DNA from 2 places in the Nonomuraea salmonea genome. Region 1 is predicted to be linked to the other one. Evidence: riboswitches for the same ligand, from Rfam matches in the RefSeq annotation. Region 1 holds a riboswitch; the other holds the start of a gene.
The links. A riboswitch is a leader RNA that binds a small molecule or an ion and turns the genes downstream of it on or off. The one in region 1 is predicted to bind cyclic di-AMP.

Region 2: it holds a riboswitch for cyclic di-AMP, as region 1 does, so the genes downstream of both, ACFFR3_RS28930 (hypothetical protein) here and ACFFR3_RS23870 (coiled-coil domain-containing protein) in region 1, are expected to answer to the same signal.

The regions. Positions count from the first base shown of each region.
Region 1 covers NZ_JBHMCF010000028.1:10,858-18,277, reverse strand. The annotation lists gene ACFFR3_RS23875 (DUF2716 domain-containing protein) at 1-853, opposite strand, end outside; gene ACFFR3_RS23870 (coiled-coil domain-containing protein) at 1,454-2,410, opposite strand; cyclic di-AMP (ydaO/yuaA leader) riboswitch at 2,416-2,554, opposite strand; gene galT (galactose-1-phosphate uridylyltransferase) at 2,626-3,699, opposite strand; gene ACFFR3_RS23860 (DeoR/GlpR family DNA-binding transcription regulator) at 3,696-4,472, opposite strand; gene ACFFR3_RS23855 (50S ribosomal protein bL37) at 4,627-4,704, shown strand; gene ACFFR3_RS23850 (TrpB-like pyridoxal phosphate-dependent enzyme) at 4,753-6,063, opposite strand; gene ACFFR3_RS23845 (nucleoside/nucleotide kinase family protein) at 6,068-6,721, opposite strand; tRNA gene ACFFR3_RS23840 (tRNA-Gly) at 6,849-6,919, opposite strand; tRNA gene ACFFR3_RS23835 (tRNA-Pro) at 7,009-7,085, shown strand; gene ACFFR3_RS23830 (DoxX family protein) at 7,253-7,420, shown strand, end outside.
Region 2 covers NZ_JBHMCF010000034.1:240,092-247,511, reverse strand. The annotation lists gene ACFFR3_RS28960 (class II aldolase/adducin family protein) at 1-172, shown strand, start outside; gene ACFFR3_RS28955 (DUF885 domain-containing protein) at 179-1,747, opposite strand; gene ACFFR3_RS28950 (DUF4032 domain-containing protein) at 1,770-2,978, shown strand; gene ACFFR3_RS28945 (NAD(P)-dependent oxidoreductase) at 2,998-3,603, opposite strand; gene ACFFR3_RS28940 (winged helix-turn-helix transcriptional regulator) at 3,658-4,014, shown strand; gene ACFFR3_RS28935 (alpha/beta fold hydrolase) at 4,048-4,893, opposite strand; gene ACFFR3_RS28930 (hypothetical protein) at 4,935-5,540, opposite strand; cyclic di-AMP (ydaO/yuaA leader) riboswitch at 5,729-5,869, opposite strand; gene ACFFR3_RS28925 (DUF5302 domain-containing protein) at 6,037-6,237, opposite strand; gene ACFFR3_RS28920 (MDR family MFS transporter) at 6,286-7,420, opposite strand, start outside.

The DNA of each region.
Region 1 (7,420 bases):
GCTTCCAGATCTCGTCGTGCTCGGGGTCGGACAGGAGTTGCTTCGTGGCACGGTCAGTGGCCGGCTCACCTGCGGGCGCCCATCGGTAGGTGCTCACCTGGGCGATCTCATGAAAGCCCGTGGTGACGTAAGCGGGCACCAGCGAGTCGGGCGCTTCGGCTACGAGATATCGCGGCGTACGGGGCCGGAACACGCGTAGACCACGCCATTCGGCCCATGCGGCCGCGGCTTGGAGTAGTTCGCGGCGGGGGCCGGTGATGCCTCCGATGGCTGCGAAGTCGGTGCCGCCCACGCGTTCGATCCAGAGCGCGTCCAGGATTCGCCCGTCGTACTCCAGCACCAGGATCTCCATCTCCGATCCCGTCCCGCGGGCCATTCCGTCGGCCTCCATCTCCGAGAGCGGCCGTCGTTGATCGGGTGCGGCCGCGGCCCTACGGGAGAGTCGCTCACGTTCTCCGGAGAGAGGGTGCCGTACCTGCATGCCCGGCCGAAGGAGTTCGAGCGACGGGACGTCCGCGATGTCAGCCACGAGAACGGTGCGCTCCGGCCCGGGGATGAAACCCGCGGCCCGCAGCGATTCGCCGAGTAGCGGAGAGTCGTGAGCGTAGACCTTCCACTCGATTGGCTCGTGGCGCGCGGCGAAGAGGTCCTGCTGTCGACGGATCAACTCCGCCAGGTCGTCGCTGGCTGGACCGGTGTGGTCGACGGTCCCGTGGGTGCCATAGTGGGTGCGCACCAGCGGCCCGTCCCGCTCGACGACGGCTCCCCATGGCAGGTCCTGCGGAACGAGGCCTCGTAACTGGCTTTCAAAGACAGACAGCAGCATCTCAGGCGCTTCGGCCACGTCATCCACCTCTACTCAGTCCTGGTCAACTCATATGCCGCTCACGCATGAGGGCCGCCTCCTCGAATGATCGAGGTTGAATCCTGCAGGAACCAAGGTACATATGTCCACGAGCTGGTGTAATTCAGACCCTTAGCTCTCGACGGCCTGGCTGTACACGACAGGAGCCGGTGCCGGTTCTTGACTCCTCGCGGCCTGCTCCCGTCAGGCCCCGTGAGCAGGGCGTCCACGCGATCGACGAGCATGCAACTAAAGCACGCCGGAGCATCACCGATGCCGGTGTGCCGACCACAGTCGCGCCGACCACAGATCGCACAGGACACCTCGGCCGCCCGGAACCACGAAGGGTGGGGCCAGCTCGCCGCAGTCGGAGCAGACTACCTTGGCCTGGGTGCGCGGGTAGCAGGACCCGTTTCACCCTGAGTACCACCTCGCACCAGATGCGACATGCTCGCATCTGATGCGAGATCCGTCTGGCGAACCTCGAAGTCAGCAGGCAGACGGCCGTGCACAACAACCTCGATGAAGGTCACCCGGGCAGGACGATGACCAGCTCAAATGCCTTCTTCAAATGCGCGAATAGCCCATCAGATGCTATTCGTCCCTCTTTCAGTTCATCGAGATGTGCACGTGGTCGTAGTGGTTCTCGGTGATGCTGCCGCGGTCGGACATCGTGCGCCAGCCGCTGCCGGAGTTGATGCGCTGCTTCCAGATCACGTACTTCACGCCGAGCTTGTCCTTGTTCTGCAGCGCCCACTCCGCGAGGCGGTCGCCGAGCGCGTTGTTGGCGGCCGTGGGCATGCTGCCGCCGGTGCTCATCATGAAGTCGCAGGCCCGGCCGAGCGGGTGCTCGCCGCTGGAGCCCCCGCGGAAGCAGCCGACCGTGAACGGCAGCGCGAAGTTCTTCTCCACCTGGGCTTTCATCAGCCGCGTACGCGGGGTGATGTTGTCGGTGCCGCCGGGCAGCTCGGGCGCCCAGGTGCCGTTGGACTTGCGGCCCGTGGCGACCGGCACCAGGTCCTGCAGCTTCTTCTCGATGTCCTTGATGACGTCCTCGGCCTCGCCGCGCTGGCCGGCGACCGTGGCGGCGTCCGACTTGATCTTGGCCGTCAGTGCGGCGGCCTCCTCGCTGGCCTTCTTGCGCTCGTCGCGGGCCTTGGCCACGCTCTGCACGACGGCCTGCTGCTCGGCGGTGAGCTGTTCGAGCAGGGCCGCGCTGCCGCCGTTGCTGGGCAGCATGAAGCCGGGCAGCGACGGGTCGATGTTCTGGTAGCGCAGGCGGGCGATCTCGGCGACCCGCTGCTCGGCCGCGGCCAGCGTCTGCTCGGCGGCGGCCAGCTTGGCCTGCGCGTTCCTGGCGGCCTCCTGCGCCTCGGCCAGCTCGACCCGCTTGAGATTGTACTTCTCGATGAGCTTGTCGACCTTGTTGTTGAGCTGCTTGAGCTGGGCGCGGAGCTCGGACTCGGTCGGTTTGGGCGCGGCCGCCGCGACGTTCGCCGGGAGGATGGCGAGGGCGGCGGCGGTGACGAGACCGATGGCAAGTTTCGCGGGGGACGAAGCCGCCACGTAGGAGTTCCTCTCCCTCTGCCGGCCGGGTTAGCTGACGGGTTCGGGCATGGAGCTCCCTACCGCTGTCGCGGATTCACCCCAAGGTGCGGATTGGGTCCCCGGCTCCCGGGCGACGCGCCCGGGATTAGGCGGGCGGTCGGCCGGGTTACGGCCGCCGCATATGGGGATATTAGTGGTAGATCACGAGTCATGCGACCTTAAGTAGAAATCTATTAGTGATCTATCTGTGACCGGAGCATACGCGCCGCTTCCTCCGGCCGTACGTCGTTCACGAACGCCCCCATCGCCGACTCCGAGCCGGCCAAATACTTGAGCTTGTTCGGCGCCCGCCGGATGCTGAACAGCTCCAGGTGCAGGTACGCCAGCTCCCTCCCCGTACGCACCGGCGCCTGGTGCCAGGCCGAGATGTACGGCATCACGACCCCGAACAGCCCGTCGAACGCCCGCAGCACCGAGGTGTAGAGCGGCGCGAACGCGGCCCGCTCCGCCTCCGTCAGCGCCGCCAGGTCGGGCACCTGCCGGTGCGGATAGATGTGCACCTCGAACGGCCAGCGCGCCGCGGCGGGCACGAAGGCCGTCCACAGCTCGTTCGCGGCCACCACCCGCGTGCCCGCGGCCCGCTCGGCGGCCAGCACGTCGGCGAACAGGTTGCCCTTGTACCGCTGCGCCGCACCGAGCTGCAGCTTCGTCCTGGGCGTGACGTACGGGTAGGCGTAGATCTGGCCGTGCGGGTGGGCGATGGTGATGCCGATCTCCTCGCCCCGGTTCTCGAAGCAGAAGACCTGCTCGACGCCCTCGATGGCGGACAGCTCGGCCGTGCGGTCGGCCCACGCCTCCATGACCAGCTCCACCTGGTCGTCGGAGAGCCGGGAGAAGGAGGAGTCGTGGTCGGAGGTGAAGCACACCACCTCACACCGCCCCACTCCCGGCCGGACCTCACTCAGCCCGCCCACATCCTCATAAGTCCCGAAATTTCCGGAAAAAGAGGGGAAGCGGTTCTCGAACACGACCACGTCGTAGTCGTACGACGGGATCTCCGTCGACCGCTCGTCGGTCGACGGGCACAACGGGCACTCGGCCGTGCCGCCCGTGGGCAGGAACGTCCGCGTCTGCCGATGCCCCGCGATCGCGATCCACTCCTCGGTCAGCGGGTCGTAGCGCAGCTCGGAGGCCGGCGGCCGGGGCTCGAGCGGCCGGCGGTCGATCGCGCTCCTGTCGGCGTCGTCGCGCCGGTCGAAGTAGATCAGCTCCCGTCCGTCGGCGAGATGGGTGATGGTGCGCTTCACGAGCCCTCCGCGATGATCAGTTCGCCGGCCCGTTCGGCCAGCTCAGTGCGTGCTTCCTCGGGCAGGCCCGCGTCGCTGACGACCACGTCGGCCTCGCTCAGCTCCGCGATCGTGCTGATGCCCACGGTGTTCCACTTCGTGTGGTCGGCGGGGACGACCAGCCGGGTCGCCGCCGCCACCAGCTCCCTGTCGGTCTCCGACTCCAGCAGGTTGGGCGTGGTGAACCCGGCCCGCACGCTCATTCCGTGCACGCCGAGGAAGAGCGTGTCGACGTGCAGGCGGCGGATCGCGGCCACCGCGACCGGCCCCACCAGCGCGTCGGACGGCGTGCGTACGCCACCGGTCAGCACGACCGTGCGGTCGGCACGCGGGTTGCGGTGGAAGACCTCGGCGACCGGGATCGAGTTGGTGATCACGGTCAGCTCGGGCACGCCGATGAGGTGGTGCGCCAGCGCCCACGTGGTGGTGCCCGCCGACAGCGCGACGGCCGTGCCGGGGCGGACGAGCGTGGCCGCCTGCCGGGCGATGGCCTCTTTCTCCTGCTGCTGGCGGGCCGACTTGGCGGTGAAGCCGGGCTCCTCGGTCGAGCCGGGGCCCAGGGCGGTCGCGCCGCCGTGCACCTTCTCCAGCAGGCCGCGCTCGGCCAGCACCTCAAGGTCGCGCCTGATGGTCATGTCGGAGACGCCGAGCTCGCGTACGAGGTCGGCCACCCGTACGCCGCCGTTGCTGCGGACGCGTTCGAGGATCGCCTGCTGGCGCTGCTGTGCGAGCACACCCGCTCCTTCCAACACATTCCACCAAATTATGACACGGATTTGTTGGGGAATGTTAGTTCGTGCGGAACGCTTGCGCTGGTCAGCGTGCCGGGAGACGTTGAAGGTCCAACGGGTGCCGATCAAGCGGTGCCGATCACGTGGAGGCGAACTCATGGCCAGACGCGCACGTAAGGGCAGGGCACGAAAGAAGAAGAAGGCCAACCACGGCAAGCGCCCCACCGCGCGATGACCTGCGCGATGACCTGCGGGGTGGCCGCCCGCGCGGCCACCCGGCGGTCTATCCGGGCAGTTCTGTGAGCGCCAGGTCGATGCGCTCCTGCGGCAGCGAGTAGTCCTCCAGCTCATCGGCCAGGTAGCGGTCGTAGGCGGCCAGGTCGAAGTGGCCGTGACCGCACAGCGCCGTCAGGATCACCTTCTCCTCGCCGCTCTCCTTGCAGCGCAGCGCCTCGGCGATGGTCTCCGCCAGCGCGTGCGTGGGCTCGGGCGCCGGCAGGATGCCCTCGGTGCGCGCGAACCGTACGCCTGCCGCGAAACACTCCCGCTGCGACCGGGTCACCGCCTCGAACAGGCCCAGCTCGTACATGTGCGACAGCAGCGGCGACATGCCGTGATAGCGCAGGCCGCCCGCGTGGATCGGGTCCGGCACGAACGAGTGGCCCAGCGTGTGCATCTTCAGCAGCGGCGTGAACCCGGCCGTGTCGCCGAAGTCGTAGGCGTACGCGCCGCGCGTGAACGACGGGCAGGCCGCCGGCTCGACCGCCCTGAACTCCGTCGCCAGCCGCCCCGCCAGCTTCTCCCGCAGGAACGGGAACGACAGGCCGGCGAAGTTCGAGCCGCCGCCGGTGCAGCCGATCACCAGGTCCGGCATTTCGGGCAGTTGCGCGAGCGCCTCCTCGCCGATCACCGTCTGGTGCATCAGCACGTGGTTGAGCACCGAGCCGAGCGCGTAGCGGGCGTCGGGGTTCGCGCCGGCCACCTCCACCGCCTCGCTGATCGCGATGCCCAGGCTGCCGGGCGAGTCGGGGTCGTCGGCCAGCACCTTGCTGCCCGCCCCGGTCATGGGGGAGGGGCTCGCGTGCACGGTCGCGCCGTAGACCCGCATGAGCGAGCGCCGGTACGGCTTCTGGTCGTACGACGCCCGGACCATCCAGATCCGGCACTCCAGATCGAACTGGGAGCACGCGAACGCCAGCGCAGAACCCCACTGCCCCGCGCCCGTCTCCGTGGTGAGCAGCCGCACCCCCTCGCGCGCGTTGTAGTACGCCTGCGGCACCGCCGTGTTCGGCTTGTGCGAGCCCGCCGGGGAGACGCCCTCGTACTTGTAGTAGATCCTGGCCGGCGTGCCCAGCGCCTTCTCCAGCCGGCGCGCCCGCATCAGCGGCGTGGGCCGCCACAGCCGGTAGACGTCCAGCACCTCCTGCGGGATCGGCACGAACCGCTCGCCGCTCACCTCCTGCCCGATCAGCTCCATCGGGAAGAGCGGCGCGAGATCGTCGGGGCCCACGGGCTGCCGCGTGCCGGGATGCAGCGGCGGCGGAGGCGGTGCGGGCAGGTCAGGGACGATGTTGTACCAGTTGCTGGGGATCATCGCCTCAGTGTGCGCCGCCGCGTCCGCGCGTACCAGTACCGTCGGGCACCAGCACGGCGAGGCGTGCCGGATGATCCGAACGCACCACCACGTCTGCTCTGCGCTGCGGGTCGGCCTCGCGCTCGTACCGCTCGTACGCGGGCAGCTTCCACCGCTCGTCCTCCGGGGTGCCGCGTTCGAGCGCGCCCCGCGACAGCCACAGGTGCACGCTCACCTCGAACGCCAGCCCGCGCCCCAGCAGCAGCGTCCCGTCGACCAGCGCCACCCCGCCGGGCGGCAGCTCCTCGTACGCCGCCCGGTAGGCCCGGTCGATGGAGCTGTCCCACAGCGCGGGCAGCACCCGGCCGGTCTCGCTCGCGTCCAGAACCTCCCTGCGCAGGGCCTTCACGTCCAGCCAGTCGTCGTAGAAGGCGTCGGGGTCGGTCCTGCCGTACTCCAGCCGCAGCGACGCCGGCCGCAGGAAGTCGCCGGCCGACACCCGCACCACCGGCCGTCCGCGCAGCCGCAGCGGCGCGACCAGCTCGTCGGCCAGCTCGTCGGGCCGCGCCGCCGGCGCCCCGTCGACGGCCACCCGGACGTACTCGGTGGCCGGACGGCCGGAGATCAGCTCGGCCAGCTCCTCGACGAGAGCCTCACGGGAGATCGGTCGCGCACGCATCGCCTCCACCTTACGAGCCCGCGCTTTCATGACGCCGCCGGCCACTTCACCGCAATCGAGCAAGGGCGCGGACATGAGGAAGGCCAGGCACCCCGGATGGGGCTGACCTGGCCTTTTCGCCGTGGAGAGCGGACGACGGGAATCGAACCCGCGTAGCTAGTTTGGAAGACTAGGGCTCTACCATTGAGCTACGTCCGCGCGAACCGGTCGAACTCTGGTCTAGACTTCATCCGGTCGTCAGGGCGTAAGCGTACCGGAGTCCCGGAGCGTATGCGCACTCGGCGAGACGGGGCGTGGCGCAGCTTGGCAGCGCGCTTGCTTTGGGAGCAAGAAGTCGCAGGTTCAAATCCTGTCGCCCCGACCAGCTCAAAGGCCCCTCCCGTTCCGGGCGGGGCCTCTTTGTGCTTGAGGAGCACAACAGGCCTTTGAGCAGAACGGTGGAGGAAGGTGCACCCCATCGGGTAGCTGGCGCGATTCTCCCCAGGCGCCGATGTTCCTAGCGTCGGAGGTAGCCGATCGAGGGGAGAGAGCATGACGGTCGTACAGAGACGCGGCTCCGGACGGGTCGCCAATGTCGTGCTTTGGGTGCTGCAGGTCGCCATGGCAGGGTTCTTCATCATGAGTGCGCTGGGGAAGTTCACCGGGAGCGAGCCGGCCGCGTCCACGTTCGAGGCGATCGGGTGGGGTGACTGGTTTCGT
Region 2 (7,420 bases), on a different contig from region 1:
GAGCATCGGGGCGACGCTGGAGGAGGCGTTCGAGGCCACGCGGGTGCTGGAGTGGCTGTGCGAGGTGTACGTGCGCGCGTCCGGCGTCGGCAAGCCGGCCGTCCTGACGGACGAGCAGCTCACCGCCGTGGTCGAACGCGCGCTCAACCCGCCCGAGTTCCCCCGGGCCTGAGCGGCGTCACGCCAGCGCGACCTGCTCGGCGAGGCCGAGCGGGAGCCCGCCCGAGCCCGCGATGCGGTCGTGGAACTCCTTCAGGGTGCCGCGGAACGACTCCCGGATGCGGTCGATCTCGATGGCGCCCGTCAGGTAGGAGGGGGCCTGCGTCGGCCAGGCGCAGTAGCGGTTGACCTCGCCCTGCGCGGTGCCGGGCGACAGCGACGACTTGGTCGACATGAAGCTCTCCGCCTCCTCGATCGACATCTCCTCGCAGTGCAGCGCGGTGTCCACGATGATGCGGGCGGCCCGGAACATCCGGAAGTCGAGGTGCGCGAGCAGGGTGGCCGGGGTGTCGAAGTAGCCGTGCTCCTGCAGCAGCTTCTCGACGTAGAGGGCCCAGCCCTCGGTGAAGTACGGCGTCCTGAAGACCTTTCTGACCGTACGCGGGTTCTCCGCGATGTACGACAGGTGCCAGTGGTGCCCCGGGTACGCCTCGTGCACCGCGATCGACGGCATCTGGGCGTGCGCGTTGGTCCGCAGCCGCTGGCGTACCTGATCGGGGCTGAAGTCGTCCGGCGTGAACGGCACGAAGAAGACGCCCTGCCGCGAGGAGCTGAGCGGCGGCGGCGCCATGTAGTGGGCCACGGACAGCACCGGGCGGTTGTACTCGGCGGACGGCAGCACCAGGCACTCCTCGCCGTCGGCGAAGGTGACCAGGTCGTGCTCGCGGACGAACGCCTGGGCGCGCCTGGTCTCGGCCTCGTACTCGGCGCGCATCTCGTCGAGCGTGGCCGGGTGGTCGTCCATGAGGAACTCCATGGCGGCCCGCCAGTCGCGGCTCCCGTTGACCTGGACCGCGACCTCCTGCATGCGGGCGTCCAGCTCGGCCCAGGCGGCCCTGCCCTTCTCGTGCAGTTCGGCGGCGCCGTAGCCGAGCATCTCGCGCTCGCGCAGCAGCGTGGTGTAGAGCCGCTCCCCCATGCGCCAGGTGCCGCCGCACTCGAAGGTCTCGAGAAAGGTGACCAGCTCGTCGAAGGCGCGCGCGGCCGGCTCGGCGGCCTCGGCCAGGCGGGCGCGCAGGTCGGGGTCCTCGACCATGGACGGGATCGTGCGGGTGAGGAAGTTCCGGCCGGTACGCGCCTGCCCGAGCCCCCGCTTGACCAGCAGCGGGGCGGCCAGGTCGGGGTCGAGGTTGGCGCGGCAGGCGGCGAGCACGCCGGGCACCTCGGCCAGCCGGGACAGCGCGGCGCTCACCAGCTCGGGCTCGGGCTTGAGCCGGTGCTGGAAGGGGGCGTACATGGAGGTGAAGATCGTGCCGAGGTAGACGCTCGGGTCGCGGCGCCACTCGGGCCAGGCGGCCTCCGCGATGGCGCCTCTGAGCTGTGACAGGACGAGGTCCCTGTCGATCGCGTCGTCCAGGGTGGAGGCTTCTCGGGCCGAGAGGCGTTCGAGCCAGCGGACCTGCTCGCGCTCGCGGTTGTGCCAGGCGTCAGCGGTCCAGTCGCCGAGTGTGTGATCGTAGCCGTCGGCTCCCAGCGTGGCGGCGACGATCGGATGGTCGGAGAAGTACCACTTGAGAAACTCGTCCACCGGTGCACCATATCCTGAGCAAATGCCCCTCCAGATCACTGGCGCGCTAGGTGACCCTGACCTGATCCGCCTCCCCTGGGAAGTCCCGCTGCAGGACTGGCCGCAGCACCATCTGGTCGATCTGCCGCGCGGCATCTCGCGGCACGTGGTCCGCTTCGCCCGGCTCTCCGGCAAGGTGTACGCGATCAAGGAGATCAGCGAGCGGTACGCCAAGCGGGAGTACCAGCTGCTGTGGGACCTGGCCAGGCTGGACGCGCCCGCCGTCGAACCCGTCGCGTACGTCACCGGCCGCGAGGACGGCCTCGACGCCGCGCTCATCACCCGCCACCTGCAGTTCTCGCTGCCCTACCGCGCGGTCATGTCGGGCACCCTGCGCCCCGACACGCTCACCCGCCTGCTCGACGCGCTGGCCGTGCTGCTGGTGCGGCTGCATCTCAACGGCTTCTACTGGGGTGACTGCTCGCTGTCGAACACGCTGTTCAGGCGGGACGCGGGCGCGTTCGCGGCGTACCTGGTGGACGCCGAGACCGGCGAGATGCACCCGATGATCAGCGAGGGCCAGCGGCTCGGCGACATCGACACCGCGCACACCAACATCTTCGGCGAGATGCTCGACCTGGAGGCCGGCGGGCTGCTGCACCCGTCGATCGACCCCATGGAGACCGCCGAGGACATCGTGGCCCGCTACCACCGCCTCTGGAACGAGATCAACGAGAGCGAGATCATCGAGGAGGTCGACTGGCACCGCGTGGAGCAGCGCATCAGGCGGCTCAACCTGCTGGGCTTCGACGTCGCCGAGATGATGGTGCGGCGCAAGGTCGGCACAGGCCGGCTCATCGTGCGTCCCAAGGTCGTGGACGCCGGGCACCACCAGCGGCGGCTGCTCAGGCTGACCGGCCTCGACGTCGAGGAGAACCAGGCCAGGCGGCTGCTCAACGACCTCGACGGCTTCCGGGTGGCCAAGGGCCTGCGCCACGAGGACGAGGCCATCGTGGCGCACCGGTGGCTGGCCGAGGTGTTCCAGCCGACGGTCGAGGCGATCCCGGCCGAGCTGCGCGGCAAGCTGGAGCCCGCGCAGCTCTTCCACGAGATCCTGGACCACCGGTGGTACCTGTCGGAGCAGGCCGGCGCCGATGTCGGGCTGGCCAAGGCGGTGGATTCGTACGTGGACAACATCCTCGTGCACAAGCCCGACGAGCGGGCGCTGCTACCGAAGGACGCTGATCAGTGAGCCCGATCAGTAAGCCCGATCAGTAGGCCACGCAGATGCGCTTGCGCACGTTGGCGTTCTTCTCCAGCTCGTCGGCGATCGCGACCGCGTAGTCCTCTGCGCTGATGAAGCTGCGGCCCTGCTCGTCGCTGAGCAGGGTGTCGCCGCCCACCCTGAACACGCCGGTGCGCTCCCCCGGCGCGATCTCCGCCGCCGGGGAGACGAACGTCCAGTCGAGGTCGTCGACCTCGCGGTAGAAGCGCAGCAGGGCCCGCCCGGCCAGCGCCTCCTTCTTGTAGAGCTCGGGGAACTCGGGCGTGTCCACGAGGTCCTGGCCGGGGGCCACCTGGAGGCTGCCGGCGCCGCCGACCACGATCAGCCGGCGCACCCCTGCCGCGCGCAGGCCGTCGGTGAGCGCCGTGTTGGCCTCGATGAACGGCGGCTCGGGCTCGGTGCCGTCGCGCGGCGGGGCGACGGCGGAGACGACGGCGTCGTGGCCGGGGGCCAGGGTGGCGGTGTCGCGGACGTCGCCCTTGACGGGGCCGCCGCTGCGGCTGACGCCGGTCACCTCGTGGCCGCGGTCACGGAGCTCGGCGGCGATGCGCTGCCCGACCATGCCGGTCGCGCCAAAGACAAGGATCTTCATACGGCCAAGAGTATCCATCGGGTACTGGTTACTTCATCGTGCTATAAGTACCTCATGGATACTGGCGACGTCTTCGATCCCGACTGCCCGACCCGGGTGGTCCTCGACCGGATCGGCGACAAGTGGTCGGCCCTCGTGCTGCTCTGCCTCATCGGGGGGCCGATGCGGTTCACCCAGCTCAGGGCGCGGATCGGCGGGGTCACACCCAAGGTGCTGACCCAGACGTTGCGGGCGATGGAGCAGGACGGGCTGCTGACGCGCGAGGCGTTCGCGGAGGTGCCGCCGCGGGTCGAGTACACGCTGACCGGCCTCGGGCGCTCGCTGCACGGGCCGATCTCGGTGGTGGCCGAGTGGGCGGAGGACAACGTCCACGAGATCATGCGCTGCCGCGAGAAGCACGCGCGGCTCTGATCGGCCCCAGCGGGCCGACCAGAGCCGGAGGGTTCAGGACGCGGTCAACTTGGTGATCTCGGCGACGATGTCGGGCCACAGCGCCTTCGGCAGGTCATGCCCCATCCCCGGATACGTCACCAGCCGCGCCCCCGGCACCGCCTCCGCCGTCGCCCGGCCGCCGGCCGCCGGGATCAGCGGGTCGGCCTCGCCGTGGATCACCAGCGTGGAGGCGCGGACGCCGGCCAGCGCCTGCGTACGGTCGCCCGACGCCCTGATCGCCGCGAACTGCCGGGCCGTGCCCGCCGGATCGAAGCAGCGGTCGTAGGCCAGGCCGGCCCGTTCCCTGATGGCCTCCTCGTCCAGCTCGTAGCCCGGTGAGCCGATCGTCGACCAGGTCACCACCGACTGGTCGAGCACGCCGGCGCGGTCGGCCGGCGGCGGCGTCATGAGCGCGGTCATCGCCTCGGGGGTGGGCGGGGCGACGTCGGGTCCCGGCGTGGACATGATGGAGGTCAGGGTCAGCACCCGCTCGGGGTGCTCGATGGCCAATGTCTGGGCGATCATGCCGCCCATCGAGGCGCCCACGACGTGCGCGGACGGCCAGCCGATGGCGTCCATGAACGCGGCGGTGTCGGCGGCCATGTCCGTCAGCGAATACGGCGCGGGCGCCCCCGGCTGGGGGACGCCCGCGTCGTGGATGTGCGTGGACAGTCCCGCGTCGCGGTTGTCGAACCGTACGACGTGGTGTCCCTGCTCCGCGAGGAGCCGGCAGAACCCTTCGTCCCACTGGATGAGCTGGGCGCCGAGCCCCATGATCAGGAGGAGCGGCCGCCCTGTGGGTGCGCCGAAGCTGTCATAGGCGATCTCAATGCCGTTTGCGGCTACACGGGTCGTCACGCAGGCCAGAATGTCATTCTGGTACGCGTGGCGTAAAGCCGTCAGCGGGCGGCCGGTACGGCGATGCCACCGGCCTGGGAGTCCTGCTCCTGGTCGGCGGGCGGGGGCGCCGGGTTCCTGTCACGCCTGGACCAGGCGCCGGTCGAGAACGGGACCGGGTGGTTCTTCTTGCCCACGCCGTCGCCCCACTTGGTGATGACGTACTCGACCTCGATGTGGCCCTGGCCGCCGACGCCGTCCACACCGAGCGTGCTGGAGTTGAAACTGCCGCCGGTCAGCTCGGCGAACGTCTTGGCGTCGAGGTCGAGCATGATGCCGCGGTTGGAGGGCTCGCCCGGCCCGCGGTCACCGACGAAGAAGGGCGCCTTCTTGCCCTTGTAGACCACGTAACCCTCGGTCATCAGCGGCCAGCTCGGGCTGGCCGCCAGACCCTTCTGCATGGGCTTGCCGCTGGCCGGCAGCCCGGTGTCACCGGCCCGGCCGGAGGCGTCGTCCCAGAAGTACGAGGCCGTGGTCGAGCCCTTGAGCAGGATCTTCCTGTCTTTGTCGGGGGTGTCGGCGTGCGCGGCCGTACTGGCGCAGGTCAGCATGCCGACGCAGCAGGCGGTCAGCGTGGCGAGGGAACGCAGGCTGAAACGAGCAGACATGAAGCAGCAAACCCTTCACGAGGGGACGGGGGAGTTGCGCTCGGGCGCGAGGGGATGGGGGCGCGGCGGGGCGGGGGACCCCGCGGCGCTACGCGGAGCGCAAATGACGAGCCTGGGGAAGGGGGCCGCTCAGCGGGCGGCCGTCAAAGAGCGGTCTGGGGGTACGACGCGCTGGAACATGTAATACGTGATCCTCTCCATCACGCCTACCGGGTTAGCTGACGGGTTCGGGCGGTGGAGTTGCCCTACCGGCCGCGCGGGCCGGATTCACCCCGAATGCGGGTGGTTCCCCGGTTCCCGAAGGGTTCGGGATTCGGCGCCAGCCGGTCGTCCGTCTTGGGTAAGGACTAGGTCACCGGCTGGTAATGGCGAACACTCTAACGACGGGATCGGACACCCGCAAACGTTTCACCACGAATCGGACAAAGATCTACCTTCAGCGGGAATGCATACAAAAAGGGGGCACGGCATGCCGTGCCCCCTGAGGATTCAGTCCTCAGCCGCCGCTCTTGCGCCTGAACGATCTCTTATTGGCAGCCGGACCGTGCGCCCCGTGAATCTTCGATGGGTCGACGCCCCTGCCACCCGCGCCCGAGCCCGCCTGCTGGCTGCGCTTGCGCTCCAGCGCTTCGCGGAACTTGCGCTTCATCTCGTCCTCGGGAGTTTCGCTGACTTCCGGCTCCGGTGTATCCGCCATGAGGACCTCCATGGTGTTGGGGACACTCAAAGCTTCGCACGCCCCCGCTCATGACGCGAAACCGGCCTCCACCGTGTCTTCAGGCCGCCGCGGCGGCCGGTCCGCCGGCTCTGCCGGGTCCGCGAGCCGCCTGTCGGGCAGCGCCACCAGCGCGACCAGGGCGATCACCGCGCCCGCCACCCCGAGCGACGGCACGACCAGCGCGGCTGCGGAGGCGTGCGCGGCTGCGGCACCCGCCCCGGGTACGCTCGCGGCGAACTCCGCCGTGTAGAGCGTGCCGCCGACGGCCAGCGCCACCGAGCCGCCGATCTGCCGGAAGAAGGCCAGGTTCGCCGAGGCGACGCCGAGGTGGCGCGGCTCCACCGACTGCTGCGCGGCCACCGTCAGCCCGGACAGCATCGGCCCCATGCCGAGCCCCAGCGGCAGCATCCACAGCGCGACCGCGAGGCCGGGGCTGTCCACCGCCAGGTTGAGGCAGAGCAGCGCGCCCGCGACCAGCAGGAACGGCGAGACGAGCAGCCACGGCTTGTACCGCCCGGTCCGCGACATCAGCGCGCCCATGAGCACGCTGCCGGCGACCATGCCCAGCGTCAGCGGGTAGATCCGCAGCCCCGACTCGGTGGCGGCCACGCCCAGCGCCTCCTGGAAGTAGCGGGGCAGGAAGACGACACCCGCGTACATGCAGAAGGCCGTGACGAACGAGGTGAGGTTGACCAGCGTGTACGACCGGTTGGCGAACAGCTCCATCGGCATGATCGGGCTGGCCGCGCGCCGCTCGACCGCCACGAAGACGGCCAGCAGCACCAGCGCCAGCAGGATCGGCCCCGCCACGGCCACGTCGGTCCAGGTGTGACCGTCGAGCCCCTTCTCGGTCAGGCCGAGCAGCAGGGACGTGACGGCCACGGTGAAGACCGCGATGCCGGCGTAGTCGGGCCTGCCGCCGCCGGTGCCGGGCCGGCGCGGCAGCCGCAGCACGATGATCGCGATCAGCACGAGGCCGATCGGCACGTTCACGTAGAACGCCCAGCGCCAGCTCGCGTGGTCGGTGAACAGCCCGCCCAGGAACGGCCCCGCCAGGAACGACAGCCCCATCACGCCCCCGAGCGCCCCCTGCACGCGGGCCCCGCCCGAGCGGGGCGGGAACATCTCCATGACCAGCGCGATCGACAGCGGCAGCAGCGCG